DNA from 2 places in the Uliginosibacterium sp. H1 genome. Region 2 is predicted to be linked to the other one. Evidence: predicted binding sites of a transcription regulator. Region 2 holds the regulator's gene; the other holds the start of a gene.
The links. The regulator FNR, encoded in region 2, switches genes on or off when oxygen is low (the NO sensors DNR and NnrR bind a similar motif). The targets are predictions, from matches to a motif close to TTGANCTAGNTCAA.
Positions count from the first base shown of each region.

Region 1: a site for FNR is predicted at 3,129-3,142, ahead of VVD47_RS11155 (acetate uptake transporter). Genes of this name have one in related genera too.

Region 1 covers NZ_JAYXHR010000002.1:341,564-347,662, reverse strand. Annotated here, with positions in the region: gene kdgT (2-keto-3-deoxygluconate transporter) at 1-774, shown strand, start outside; gene VVD47_RS11160 (amino acid permease) at 931-2,337, opposite strand; gene VVD47_RS11155 (acetate uptake transporter) at 2,393-3,031, opposite strand; gene VVD47_RS11150 (alkaline phosphatase PhoX) at 3,264-4,832, shown strand; gene VVD47_RS11145 (PEP-CTERM sorting domain-containing protein) at 4,873-5,460, shown strand; gene trhA (PAQR family membrane homeostasis protein TrhA) at 5,586-6,099, opposite strand, start outside.
Region 2 covers NZ_JAYXHR010000001.1:1,575,287-1,581,385, reverse strand. Annotated here, with positions in the region: gene ccoG (cytochrome c oxidase accessory protein CcoG) at 1-711, shown strand, start outside; gene VVD47_RS07225 (FixH family protein) at 777-1,322, shown strand; gene VVD47_RS07220 (hypothetical protein) at 1,397-1,630, shown strand; gene VVD47_RS07215 (universal stress protein) at 1,661-2,104, opposite strand; gene fnr (fumarate/nitrate reduction transcriptional regulator Fnr) at 2,460-3,161, opposite strand; gene VVD47_RS07205 (sulfite exporter TauE/SafE family protein) at 3,307-4,068, shown strand; gene VVD47_RS07200 (heavy-metal-associated domain-containing protein) at 4,065-4,265, shown strand; tRNA gene VVD47_RS07195 (tRNA-Thr) at 4,328-4,403, shown strand; gene VVD47_RS07190 (HU family DNA-binding protein) at 4,580-4,978, opposite strand; gene VVD47_RS07185 (HU family DNA-binding protein) at 5,245-5,565, shown strand; gene VVD47_RS07180 (ABC transporter ATP-binding protein) at 5,688-6,099, opposite strand, start outside.

The sequences.
Region 1 (6,099 bases), on a different contig from region 2:
GTGCTGACCAAGATCGCCACCGCGGCCACCGTAGGCATCATCGCCTCGCACTTCATCCCGCCGGAAGGCGTCACTGCCGGCCTGCTCGCCGGCCTGTCGGTGCTGGCGATCATCGCGTCGATGAACGACACCAACGGCGGCCTTTACATGGCGCTGATGCAGCAGTACGGCACCAAGGAGGAAGCGGCGGCCTTCTGCCTGATGAGCCTGGAGTCGGGCCCCTTCATGACCATGGTGACGCTGGGCGTCGCCGGCCTCGCGGTGTTCCCGTTCCAGACCATGGTCGGCGCGCTGCTGCCCTTCCTGGCCGGCTTCGCGCTGGGCAACCTCGACCCCGACTTCCGCAAGCTGTTCACCGCGGCGGTGCCGGCGATGGTGCCCTTCTTCGCCTTCGCGCTGGGCAACACCATCGACTTCAAGGTCATCGCGCACACCGGCGCGCTGGGCATCCTGCTGGGCCTGTTCGTCATCGTGGTGACGGGCACCGTGCTGGTCATCGCCGACATCTTCCTGGCCAAGGGCAATGGCACGGCGGGGATCGCCGCGGCGTCGACGGCGGGGGCGGCGGTCACGGTGCCGAGCGTGGTGGCGAGCATCGAGCCGCAGTTCGCGCCGGTTGCCGCCAGCGCCACCGCGCTGATCGCAACCTCGGTGGTGGTGACGGCCATCATCACGCCCATCCTCACCTCGTGGTGGGCGCACAAGTGGGGCATCCTGTCGCCGGCCTACAAGAAGGCGCATCCGGACGAGGGGCCGGTGGCGACCAGCCTCTGATCCCGCCTCGGCGGTAGATCCCATGACCAAGGGCCGCATATGCGGCCCTTGTTCATTTCTTCATCCGTTTCCTCATGCCTGCCTTCGCCGGAACGATGGAACACGCGCGATCATGCTTGCGCCGCCGCGGTCTTCAGTCGGTGATGGAAGACCGTCTCAGGCCGCTGCCGCCGTCCGGCCGCGCATCCGCAACCGGTAGCCTGCCCAGATCAGCAGCAGCCAGGGGGGAATCAGCCACACCGCGATGCGGATGCCCGGCGTCAGCGCCAGCACCACGAGGATGAGCGCGAGGAAGGCCAGGCACAGGTAGTTGCCGAGCGGATGCCAGATGGCCGGGAAGCCGGTCGTCACCCCGCGCGCGCTCATGGCCTTGCGGAATTTCAGGTGCGCCAGGCTGATCATCGCCCAGTTGATGACCAGCGCGGACACCACCAGCGACATCAGGATCTCCAGCGCCTGCTGCGGCAGCAGGTAGTTCACCAGCACGCACAGCAAGGTGACCAGCGCGGACGCGGCGATGGCCGCGACCGGCACGCCGCGTTTGTCGGTGTGCGCCAGCGCGGCGGGCGCGTCGCCCTGCTTCGCCAGGCCGTAGAGCATGCGGCTGTTGCAATACACGCCGCTGTTGTAGACCGACAGCGCGGCGGTGAGCACCACGAAGTTCAGTACATGCGCCGCGATGTCGCTGCCCAGCAGCGAGAAGATGCGCACGAAGGGGCTGCCGCTGTAGGCATCGCCCGCCGCGTTCAGCGAGGTGAGCAGCGCGTCCCACGGGTACAGCGCCAGCAGTACGGCCAGTGCACCGATGTAGAAGATCAGGATGCGGTACACCACCTGGTTGATCGCGCGCGGAATCACCGTGCGCGGCTCGCTGGTCTCCGCGGCGGCGATGCCCACCAGCTCCAGCCCGCCGAAGGCGAACATGATGAAGGCCATCGCCATCACCAGCCCGCCTATGCCTTTCGGGAAGAAGCCGCCGTGCGACCACAGGTTGCTTACCGCGGCCTGCTCGCCGCCACGGCCGGAGAACAGCAGGTACAGGCCGAGCAGGATCATGCCGATGATGGCCACCACCTTGATGATGGCGAACCAGAACTCCGCCTCGCCGAACATCTTCACGTTGGCGAGGTTGATGGCGTTGATGAACAGGAAGAAGACCGCCGCGGTGGCCCAGGTCGGGATCTCCGGCCACCAGAAGTGCACGTACTTGCCCACCGCCGTCAGCTCCGCCATGCCGACCAGCACGTACAGCACCCAGTAGTTCCAGCCGGACAGGAAGCCGGCGAAGCGGCCCCAGTAGGCGTGCGCGAAGTGGCTGAAGGAGCCGGCCACTGGCTCTTCCACGATCATCTCGCCGAGCTGGCGCATGATCAGGAAGGCGATGAAGCCGCCGATGGCGTAGCCCAGGATCATCGACGGCCCCGCCAGCTGCAGCACCCCGGCCGAGCCGAGGAACAAGCCGGTGCCGACCGCCCCGCCCAGCGCGATGAGCTGGATGTGGCGGTTCTTCAGGCCGCGCTGCAGGCCGGTGTCGTGGGCGTTCTCGTGCCGCGTCGTGTCCATCCCTGCCTCCTCCTGTTGTAACCGGCCCGTCTCCGCGGGCGCGGAGTGTGCTTCGTCAGGCCGCCTTGCGCGTCAGCACCGCGGCGGGTGCGCTGCGCACCTGCTCGCCCAGCGGCAGTATGACGCGACCATACATCTCGTTGAGGATCTGCGCAGCCGCGACGTACACCGCGGCGAAACCGCAGAACAGCCCTTCCCACCCTGCCAGCACCTTCAGCGCATGGTTGCCGGTGGCGTCGGCCAGCGCAAGCATGAAGAACAGCACGGTGAGCGAGGCGAAGACGATCTGCGTGGCGCGGTTGAGCTTCAGCGTGCCGACGAACAGCACGGCGGTGAGCAGGCCCCACATGGCGAGGAAGGCGGTCATCGCGCCGGCGGAGTTCGCGGCGGCCAGCCCGGTGGCGGGCAGCATGATCAGCGCGGCCAGGGTCAGCCAGAAGAAGCCGTAGGAGGTGAAGGCCACGGTGCCGAAGGTGTTGCCCTTCACCCACTCCATCAGGCCGGCGCAGACCTGCGCCATGCCGCCGTAGAAGATGCCCATCGCCAGCACCATGGCGCCGAGTTCGAACAGGCCGGCGTTGTGCAGGTTGAGCAGGATGGTGGTCATGCCGAAGCCCAGCAGGCCGAGCGGCGCGGGGTTGGCGGTGCGATCTTGGTGGGCGGCGGGGTGAGCCGGCAGGGCATGGTTCGCCATCAGGGACTCCAGTGGGCAGGTCAGTGGGCAGGTTGTAGATACTGGCCGACGGTTGCCGGCACAGTGCGCATGCTGCGGGAGTTCCGGAATCGGCGTTTTCATCCACGTCAACCAAAGTGGCCGAAGTCCGCGGCCGCGCCGGCCGTGTAACCGGACCCACACACGCCCGTAACCCTGCGTCGCCATCCTCTCTGCCGCCGAACAAGGCAGCCTAAAAAACGGAGAGAAAACGATGCAATCCCACGAACACGATTTCGACGACGCGTCCGCCACTGACGTGTCCCAGACCCGCCGGGGTCTCCTCAAGGGCGGCTCCGCCGCCATCGCCGCGGCCTTCGCCGGCCCCATCGCCGCGATGGCCAGCCGCGTTGCGGAAGCCGCTTGCCAGCCGGCCGGCGCCTCGCTGCAGGGCATCAGCCCCTACGGCGAGATCCGTCCGGTTAACGACCTGACCACCGGCCTGCCGCTCATCTCGCTGCCGCCGGGATTCAGCTACAAGTCCTACGGCTGGCGCGGCGACATCATGAGCGACGGCCTGCCCACGCCGGGCACCCACGACGGCATGGGCGTGGTGCTGACCCGCAAGGTCGGCCGCAGCAGCGAAGTGGTGCTGGTGCGCAACCACGAGCAGTCCACCTCCAGCAACGCCAACAACATCATCGGCGCCAGCCGCGCCAACGTGGCCAAGCACGACGTGGGCGCCACCAACGGTGCTTACCAGATCGGCGGCACCACCAACCTGGTGTGGCGCGACGGCAACTGGGTGGAGAGTTTCGCCTCCTTCGGCGGCACCTACCGCAACTGCGCCGGCGGCTCGTCCAACTGGGGTTCCTGGCTGACCAACGAGGAGATCCTCTCCAACAGCGTCAGCAACACCGGCAAGAAGCACGGCTACATCTTCGAGGTGCCGGCCGATCCCACCGCGACGCCGACCAACGCCAACCCCATCGTCGACATGGGCCGCATGGCGCACGAAGCCAGCGCGCTGGATACGCAGACCGGCATCTGGTACCTGACCGAAGACCAGGGCAACGCCAACACGCTGTACCGCTTCCTGCCGAATAACGCCAACGGCGGCCTGAACTCGCTGCACGCCGGTGGCCGCATGCAGGGCCTGAAGGTGCGTGGCGTGATGAACGCCGACCTGCGCAACCCGACGCTGTGCCAGGAGTACGCCACCGAGTGGGTGGACATCGCCAACCCGGACATGGACGGCGGCTCGCTGACCACCGTGCTGGGCAACGTCACCGCCAGCGGCCCGTACCGCCAGGCCTACGCACGCGGCGCGGCGATCTTCGGCGCCAACGAAGGCTGCTGGGTCGCCAACGGCGTGGTGTACTTCACTGACAAGCAAGTGAGCTCCAGCCCGCTGCGCGCGGGTCGCATCTGGGCGCTGGACGTCGCCACCGGCACGCTGAAGGCGATCTTCGTCAGCAACGACATCACCGTCGGCAACTCGCCGGACAACATCTGCGTGAGCCCGCGCGGCGGCCTGCTGTTCAACGAGGACGGCTCGGGCACCGGTCGCAACGCCAATGGCGAGACCATCTCGGTGCCGGCGCAACGCATGATGGCCCTGCGGGCGGACGGCAGCTCCTATGTCTTCGCCGCCAACAACTACAACTTCAACGCGGTGCAACTGGCCGCTGCCGGCAAGGCCGGCGCTGCCACCGGCAACCTGCGCAACACCGAATGGTGCGGCGCCTGTTTCAGCCCGGATGGCCGCGTGCTGTTCGCCAACCTGCAGTCGCCCGGCCTCACCGTGGCCATCACCGGCCCCTGGGGCAGCGGCACGCTGTAAGCGTCGCGGCGCGAATCACTCAAACCATCAAGGAAAGATCATGAAGAAACTTCTCGTCGCAGCCCTGCTGTCGGCCTCCGCCTCGCTGCCGGCCATGAGCGCCGTGCTGTCCGCCAGCCAACTCAACGGTAACGACTACCTCGACTACTCGGCCGATGGCCTGGTGGCACTGGACATCAACGCCGTGAACAACGCGGTGATGAACTTCAGCGTCAGCTTCAGCGCTGCGGAGATCGCTGCCGGTTCGGTCAGCTTCAACGCCGTCATCAACAACTTCATCGCCGCCGGCATCCCCGGCCTGCGCCTGGATTTCGGCAACCTGCTGGTGACCGCCGGGACCGTGCAGTCCGCCTTCAACGGCAGCGCCAGCGGTGCCTACAAGGTGAACGGTGACGGCAGCGAGTTCTCCGCCAGCCACCCGGCGTTCGTCGTCGAACACTTCGGCCTGCTGGTGGGCGACCCGTTCCTCGGCGGCCTGAGCGACTGGCAGATCAGCACCGCGGGTCTGGTGGCCGGCAATGCCTACGACTTCAGCGTGCAGGCCGTGCCGGAACCCGGCCAGCTGGCGCTGATGCTGGGCGCGCTGGGCATGCTGGGGCTGGCACGTCGCAAGCAGTCGGGCAAATGAGGCGCGGCTGAGCTGTACCTCGTCGGTCGTCGAGTGCGCCTGCCGCGCCCGACGGCCGCACGACCGCAAATGAAACGGGCCGCTCCTGCGGCCCGTTTCTTTTTTTCCTGTGCCCACCCGCCTCTTCAACCCGCGTGCCACAGCACCGCGAAGAAATGGCACACCGTGCCGGCCAGCACGAACAGATGCCACACGAAGTGGCCGTAGCGCAGCCGCGCATCGAGCGCGTAGAACACCACGCCCCCGCTGTAGAACAGCCCGCCTGCCAGCAGCCACAGCAGTCCGGCCGCGTCCATGCGCGTGAGCATCGGCACCAGCGCCACCACGATCAGCCAGCCCATCGACAGGTAGAGGCCGTTCGACAACCAGGGGTTGGCCAGCCGGTTGCTGAACATCAGCAGCAGGCCCAGTCCTGCCATGCCCCACACCAGGCCGAACAGGGTCCAGCCCCAGCCCCCGCTCAGCACGCCCAGCGTGAACGGCGTGTAGGTGCCGGCGATGAGCAGGAAGATGGCTGCGTGGTCCAACTTGCGCAGCACCTGCTTGGCGCGGCCCGGCCGCACCGCGTGATAGATCGTCGAGTTCAGGTAGGTGAGCACCATCGCCAGCGCGAACACGCAGGCGCCCACGATGTTGCCC
Region 2 (6,099 bases):
ACGCTGACCATCACCTACGACACGTTGCGCGGCGAACCGCGCGGTTCGCGCCGCAAGGGCGAGGACCATCGCGCGGCGGGCAAGGGGGATTGCGTGGACTGCGGCATCTGCGTGCAGGTGTGCCCGACCGGCATCGACATCCGCAACGGCCTGCAGATCGAGTGCATCGGTTGCGCGGCCTGCATCGACGCCTGTGACCAGGTCATGGACAAGATGAACTATCCGCCAGGCCTGATCCGCTACTCCACCGAGAACGCGATCCGCCAGAAGTGGGACGGCAAGGCGATCCTGCGTCACGTGCTGCGCCCGCGCGTGCTGATCTACGGCACTGCACTGCTCATCCTCTGCGTGGCGTTCCTGTGGTCGCTGTCCACGCGCTCCGTGCTGAGGGTGGACGTCATCAAGGATCGCCGCACGCTGGCGCGCGAAGTGGAAGGCGAGTTCATCGAGAACGTCTACACGCTGCAGATGATGAACATGGCCGAGCGCGCGCAACGCTTCGGCATACAGGTGTCCGGCATCGACGGCGCACGCATCGATGGCACCAGCGAGGTGAGCATGGAACCGGAGCAGAACCGCAGCCTGACCCTGCGTGTGCGTACCCCGATGGACGCGGCACCAAAGGGCTCGCATGCGATCTACTTCGAGGTGAAAGGCCTGGATGACCCGGACCTGCACGCCCGTGAGAAATCCGTCTTCACCATGCCCTGACCGTCACTTCAGAAGAACCTATAAAAAAAGCGTCGCCCACAAACAGCCACCACGACTACCCGCCCATGAATGCGCCCGCCCACCGCCTCGATCGAGACGCCCACCCTTGGTGGCATTACCCCTGGCCCTGGATCCTCTTCGGCATTCCGGCGCTGACGATGGTGGCCGGCATCATCACCTTCGTCATCGCTGCGAACGGCACCGATGGCGTGGTGGCCGAGGACTATTACAAGCAGGGGCTGACCATCAACCGCACCCTGGCGCGTGGCCGCATGGCAGCCGACATGGGGCTGGCGGCGGAACTGGTGGGGGAGGGCGCAGGTGTGCGCGTGCAGCTGTCCGGCCGCGAGGGCCTGCAACTGCCGGCGGCCATCGACCTGACGCTGGCCCATCCGACGCGAGGGGGACAGGACCGGCGCATCACTTTCGTGCGCACGACGGCGCAGGACGGCGGGGGCGTTTATCGTCTTCAGGATGGCGCAGCGCTCGACGGGCTGGCGACGGGTCGCTGGCATGTCATCATCGAAGACGCAACACATGCATGGCGGCTGGATGGCAACCTGGTCTGGCCCCTGCAACAAGCACTGCGCATCGACGCAGCCAGCCGGTGATGCCCTGACAGCTACACCCCTCCGCTGCACGCGGAAGGACACGCTTCCGCCACGCGCGGAAAAGGAGACGCGGGATGAAACTGGTACTGGTGTTGTGGCCGTCCTTCTTCGTCGCCGGCCTGGCCGAAGCGCTCTTCTTCACCCTGGTCAACCCGCAGGAGTTGTACCTCCTGGGCCAGCCGGTCGAGTGGTCACCGCTGGCGACCTACTCCCTGGGTTTCTTCGCGTTCTGGTTGATCTGCGCGGCATCGAGCCTGGCCACCGTCTTCCTGTCCAGGCCCCTGTACGAGAACGGTCCGGCGGCCTAGCCGGCCGCCGGTATGAGTGCCGGCCGGCTGCTAGCGATAGACCAGCACCGGCGTCTTGCAGTGGGTCAGCACCTTGTGGGTTTCGGAGCCGATCAGCAGGCCTGCGAGCCCGCGTCGTCCGTGCGACGCCATGAACACCAGGTCGCACTGGCGTTGCTCCGCCACGTGCACGATGACCTGCCAGGGACGGTCGCTCACCTCGGTGTGGGTGTCGACCGATACCTCATGCAGGGTTACCCGCATGGCAGCCTCCCGCAGCACTTTCTCCGCCAGTTCGGCTGCGCCCCGCAGGTAGTCATCGCGATGCTCCGGCGCGATCAATGCGCCTTCCCCCACGATGGGTTGGGGATAGTCAGGCTGGACATACAGCAAGGTGACGCGGGCGCCGAGCGAGCGGGCCAGCATGCAGGCCTGGTCGATGGCGTCGGAAGACAGCTCGCTGCCGTCGGTGGGAACGAGGATGTGCTTGTACATGTTGCCCTCCTTGTCGTGGTACCGCGCGGTCCGGAACAGGGTCCGCCGCATGTGGCACGGACCGTCCGCCTTCTATGAACATAGACCAGCGTGGTCGGCCCATCCTGACGCAAGTCAACGCCAGTGCGGCGTAGGACTGCGCTGAAAGCGGGATGTGCCAGCGGTGCATGCGCGCAGCAAGCGCTGCGGGTCTACCGTCCATGCGCGGTGCTGCGGTGTCAGGTGGCTACGCGGCGGTGCTACACGCCACTCGATGAGCATGCATGGCGATGTCATTCCGCCTGCTGCGTGCCAATCTCTGACTGTCGTCGCCGGCCGTTGCGGCCGGCGACTCGGTGGATGCCACTCAGGAGACTCAGGTGTTGGTGCCGTGATCGAGCAGGTCGTGCAGGCCCTGTCCGTTGAGGATGCGGATGTGCTTGTGCTGCACGCCGATCAGGCCTTCGGCATCGAACTTCGACAGCGTGCGGCTCACGGTTTCCAGCTTGAGGCCGAGGTAGGAGCCGATTTCCTCGCGCGTCATGCGCAGGTGGAACTCCGACGCGGAGTAGCCGCGCGCCTTCATGCGCGTGGACAGGTTGAGCAGGAACGCGGCAATGCGTTCTTCCGCCTTCATCGAGCCGAGCAGCACCATCAGGCCCTGGTCGCGCACGATCTCGCGACTCATGAACTTGTGGAACTGGTGCTGTAGCGAAGGTACTTCGCGCGACAGGGTTTCGAGGTTCTCGTAGGGGATGATGCAGACCTCGCTGTCTTCCAGCGCGGTGGCATTGCAGACGTGGGTGTCGGTGCTGATGCCATCCATGCCGAGGATTTCGCCCGCCATCTGGAAGCCGGTCACCTGCTCCTGGCCTTCGTCGCCGATCAGGTCGGTCTTGAAGAAGCCAGTGCGCACGGCGTAGATCGCGGTGAAGGTGTCACCCGCGCGGTACAGGTGTTCGCCGCGCTTGATCTTGCGACGCGCGACGATCTGGTCCAACTTGTGGAGGTCCTGGTCTTCGAGGCCGACCGCGATGCACAGTTCGCGCATGTTGCACTGGGAGCATGCCGCGCGCATGGTGGTTGGGGTGATCGAGAAAAATGTCTTGTGTTCCACTGCAGAACCCCTGTTGATCATCATCAAAGGTGATTATCGCGCTTTCTGCGCGACGTTTGGAGGCCGGCGAAGATGTTCTACACTTGCGCCGACTCAGCCCTTCGCCATGTTCGATTCCGGCTACATCGCGGTCTTCCTTGTCGGCCTGCTTGGCGGCACCCACTGTGCGGGCATGTGCGGCGGCATCGTGGCCGCCATGGGCGCACGCCAGCCCGCGTCACGCGCGCGCTGGCCCATCCACCTCGGCTATAACCTGGGCCGTATCGCTACCTATACGTTGCTCGGATGCCTGCTGGGCGCAATCGGTTCCGCCGGCCTGCTTTTCAACGACCTGCTGCCCGTCCAGATCGGCCTGTACGTCGCCGCGAACCTGATGCTGGTCGCGCTGGGCCTCTACCTCCTCGGCTTCACCCGCGTCCTGGCCTGGCCGGAGCGGCTCGGTCACCGGTTGTGGCAGCGCCTGCGCCCCTGGGTGTCGCGGCGCGGCATGCAGCCCGGCAGCTTCGTCAGCGCATGGCCGACCGGCATGCTGTGGGGCTTCCTGCCCTGCGGCATGGTCTACAGCGTGCTGGGCACCGCGCTGGTCAGCGGCTCGGCCCTGAACGGTGCCGGACTCATGCTGGCGTTCGGCCTGGGCACCTTGCCCAACCTGCTGCTGGCCGGCATGCTGATGCTGCGCTTCAGGCAATTCATGCAGGGACGCGCCCTGCGCATCGTCAGCGGACTGCTGGTGCTCGGCTTCGGCATATGGGGTCTGTGGCACGCCCGGACGCTGGGTGGTGAGCTGTGGCAAGGCGTGATCTGCACACCGGAGGAATCGACATGGCACTGGATATGGCATCAGATCGGGCAGCACTCGAAACATTGACCCTCCCGGTACAGGGCATGACCTGTGGCGGTTGCTCGGCCGCCGTCACACGTGTGCTGAGCGGTCTGCCCGGCGTCGCCGAAGTCACGGTCTCCTTGCCGCAAGCCCAGGCCACCGTGCGTTTCGATCCGGAAAAGGTGGGCGCAGCACAGCTCGCCGCGGCCGTGCGCGATGCAGGCTACGAGGTGCCGGCCTGACGGGAAAGACTGTTGCCGAGCTTGCCTGAGGGCAGGGTGGCAGGTAAAATCCGCGCCTCTTCGCTGCTGTAGCTCAGTCGGTAGAGCAACTGATTCGTAATCAGTAGGTCACCAGTTCGATTCCGGTCAGCAGCACCAGCTTCAGGAAAAAGGCCCGCGCAAGCGGGCCTTTTTCTTTGTCGCCGGATTGGCGTCGCGTGTTTAGCGCTAGTGGTTTACCGCGAGTGGTGGCCACGCCACGCATCGTTCGCAAACCCCCGCGCAAAACAAAAACGGCCCGCTCAGGCGGGCCGTTTTCTTGCAGGCTGATGCGATCAGGCTGCGCCGTCCTTCAGCTTCTTCAGTGCGCGGGCCTTGATGCGCACCGTTGCCGGCTTGGCATCGAACCAGCGCTCTTCACCCGTGAACGGGTCCTTGCCGAAGCGCTTCTTCTTGGCGGGCACTTGTTGCACGCCGATCTTCAGCAGGCCGGGCAGCGTGAATTCGCCAGCACCCTTCTTGTGGATGGCGCCCAGGATGGTCGCTTCCAGCGCGGCCAGCACGGCCTTGGCGGCCTTGGGCTCGACGCCGGCAGCGGTTGCCAGGTGAGTCGCCAGGCCAGCCTTGGTGAAGGTGTCCTTGATCGGCTTGATGGCGGCCGGCGCGGCCTTTGCGGCAGGGGCCTTCTTGGCGGGCGCAGCCTTGGCTGCGGGCTTCTTGGTGGCCTTGGCCACAGGAGCTTTTACTGCTTTCTTGGTGGTTGCCATAAGTATCCAGAAAGTAAGAAAAGAAAGATCGCCTCTGCTGTCAGAAACGTTGCAGCGTGCACAGCAAGTTGCGCGCTGGCGTGATTCTAGCGGGCAGATGCCTTCCGGTGTCCAGCCAATTCCTTCTGTCCTTCATATGCTGATGAAAAAGCGATAGATGGCCCCACCGGCCGAATGCTGTGTAATCATTGCGCCACAGCGCGGCGGGGTTGCCGGTGCTGACATGCGCTCAAATCACTACAGGAACACTCATGAACAAATCTGAACTGGTGGCAGCGATTGCTGAGAAGACCAACCAATCCAAGACTGCTTCGGGCGAGTTCCTCGATGCGGCCATCGCCGCGATCGAAGAGGCTGTGTCCGGTGGCGACACCGTGACCCTCGTGGGCTTCGGTACCTTCAAGGCTGCTGCTCGCGCCGCACGCGAAGGCAAGAATCCGAAGACCGGCGAAAAGATCAAGATCGCCGCGACCACCGTGCCGCGTTTCACCGCTGGCGCCGGTTTCAAGACCGCGGTGGCTTCCGGCAAGGCCAAGAAGGCCGTCAAGAAGTAAGCATTCTTCCGGGTGGCCGCGCATGACGAATGCGAGTGGGCCACAGGCAGAAAAGCAAAAGGCCCGCGTTTCGCGGGCTTTTTGCTTTTGTGGGTGCAGGCAGCGTGTCCAACGCTTGCGCATCAGTCGGCGATGCTGGCCAGCAGTTCGCGCGTGTAGTCGACGCGTGGCGTGCCCAGCACTTCATCCACGCTGCCGGCTTCCAGTACCTCACCCTGTTTCATCACCAGCACGCGATGCGCCATCGCGCGCACCACTTCGATGTCGTGCGTGACCAGCACGTAGGACAGCCGGTACTTGCGCTGCAACTCGGCGAGCAGGCGCAGCACCTGCTGCTGGATGGTCACGTCCAGCGCGCTGGTCGGTTCGTCCAGCACCAGGATGTCAGGGCGCAGGATCAGCACCCGTGCAATCGCGATGCGCTGGCGCTGCCCGCCGGAAAACGCATGCGGATAGCGGGCCAGCAGCGGTTCGATCTGGCCGTTCTCCGACAGGCCGACATCGTGCAGCGCCTGCAGGATGCGTTCGCGTCGC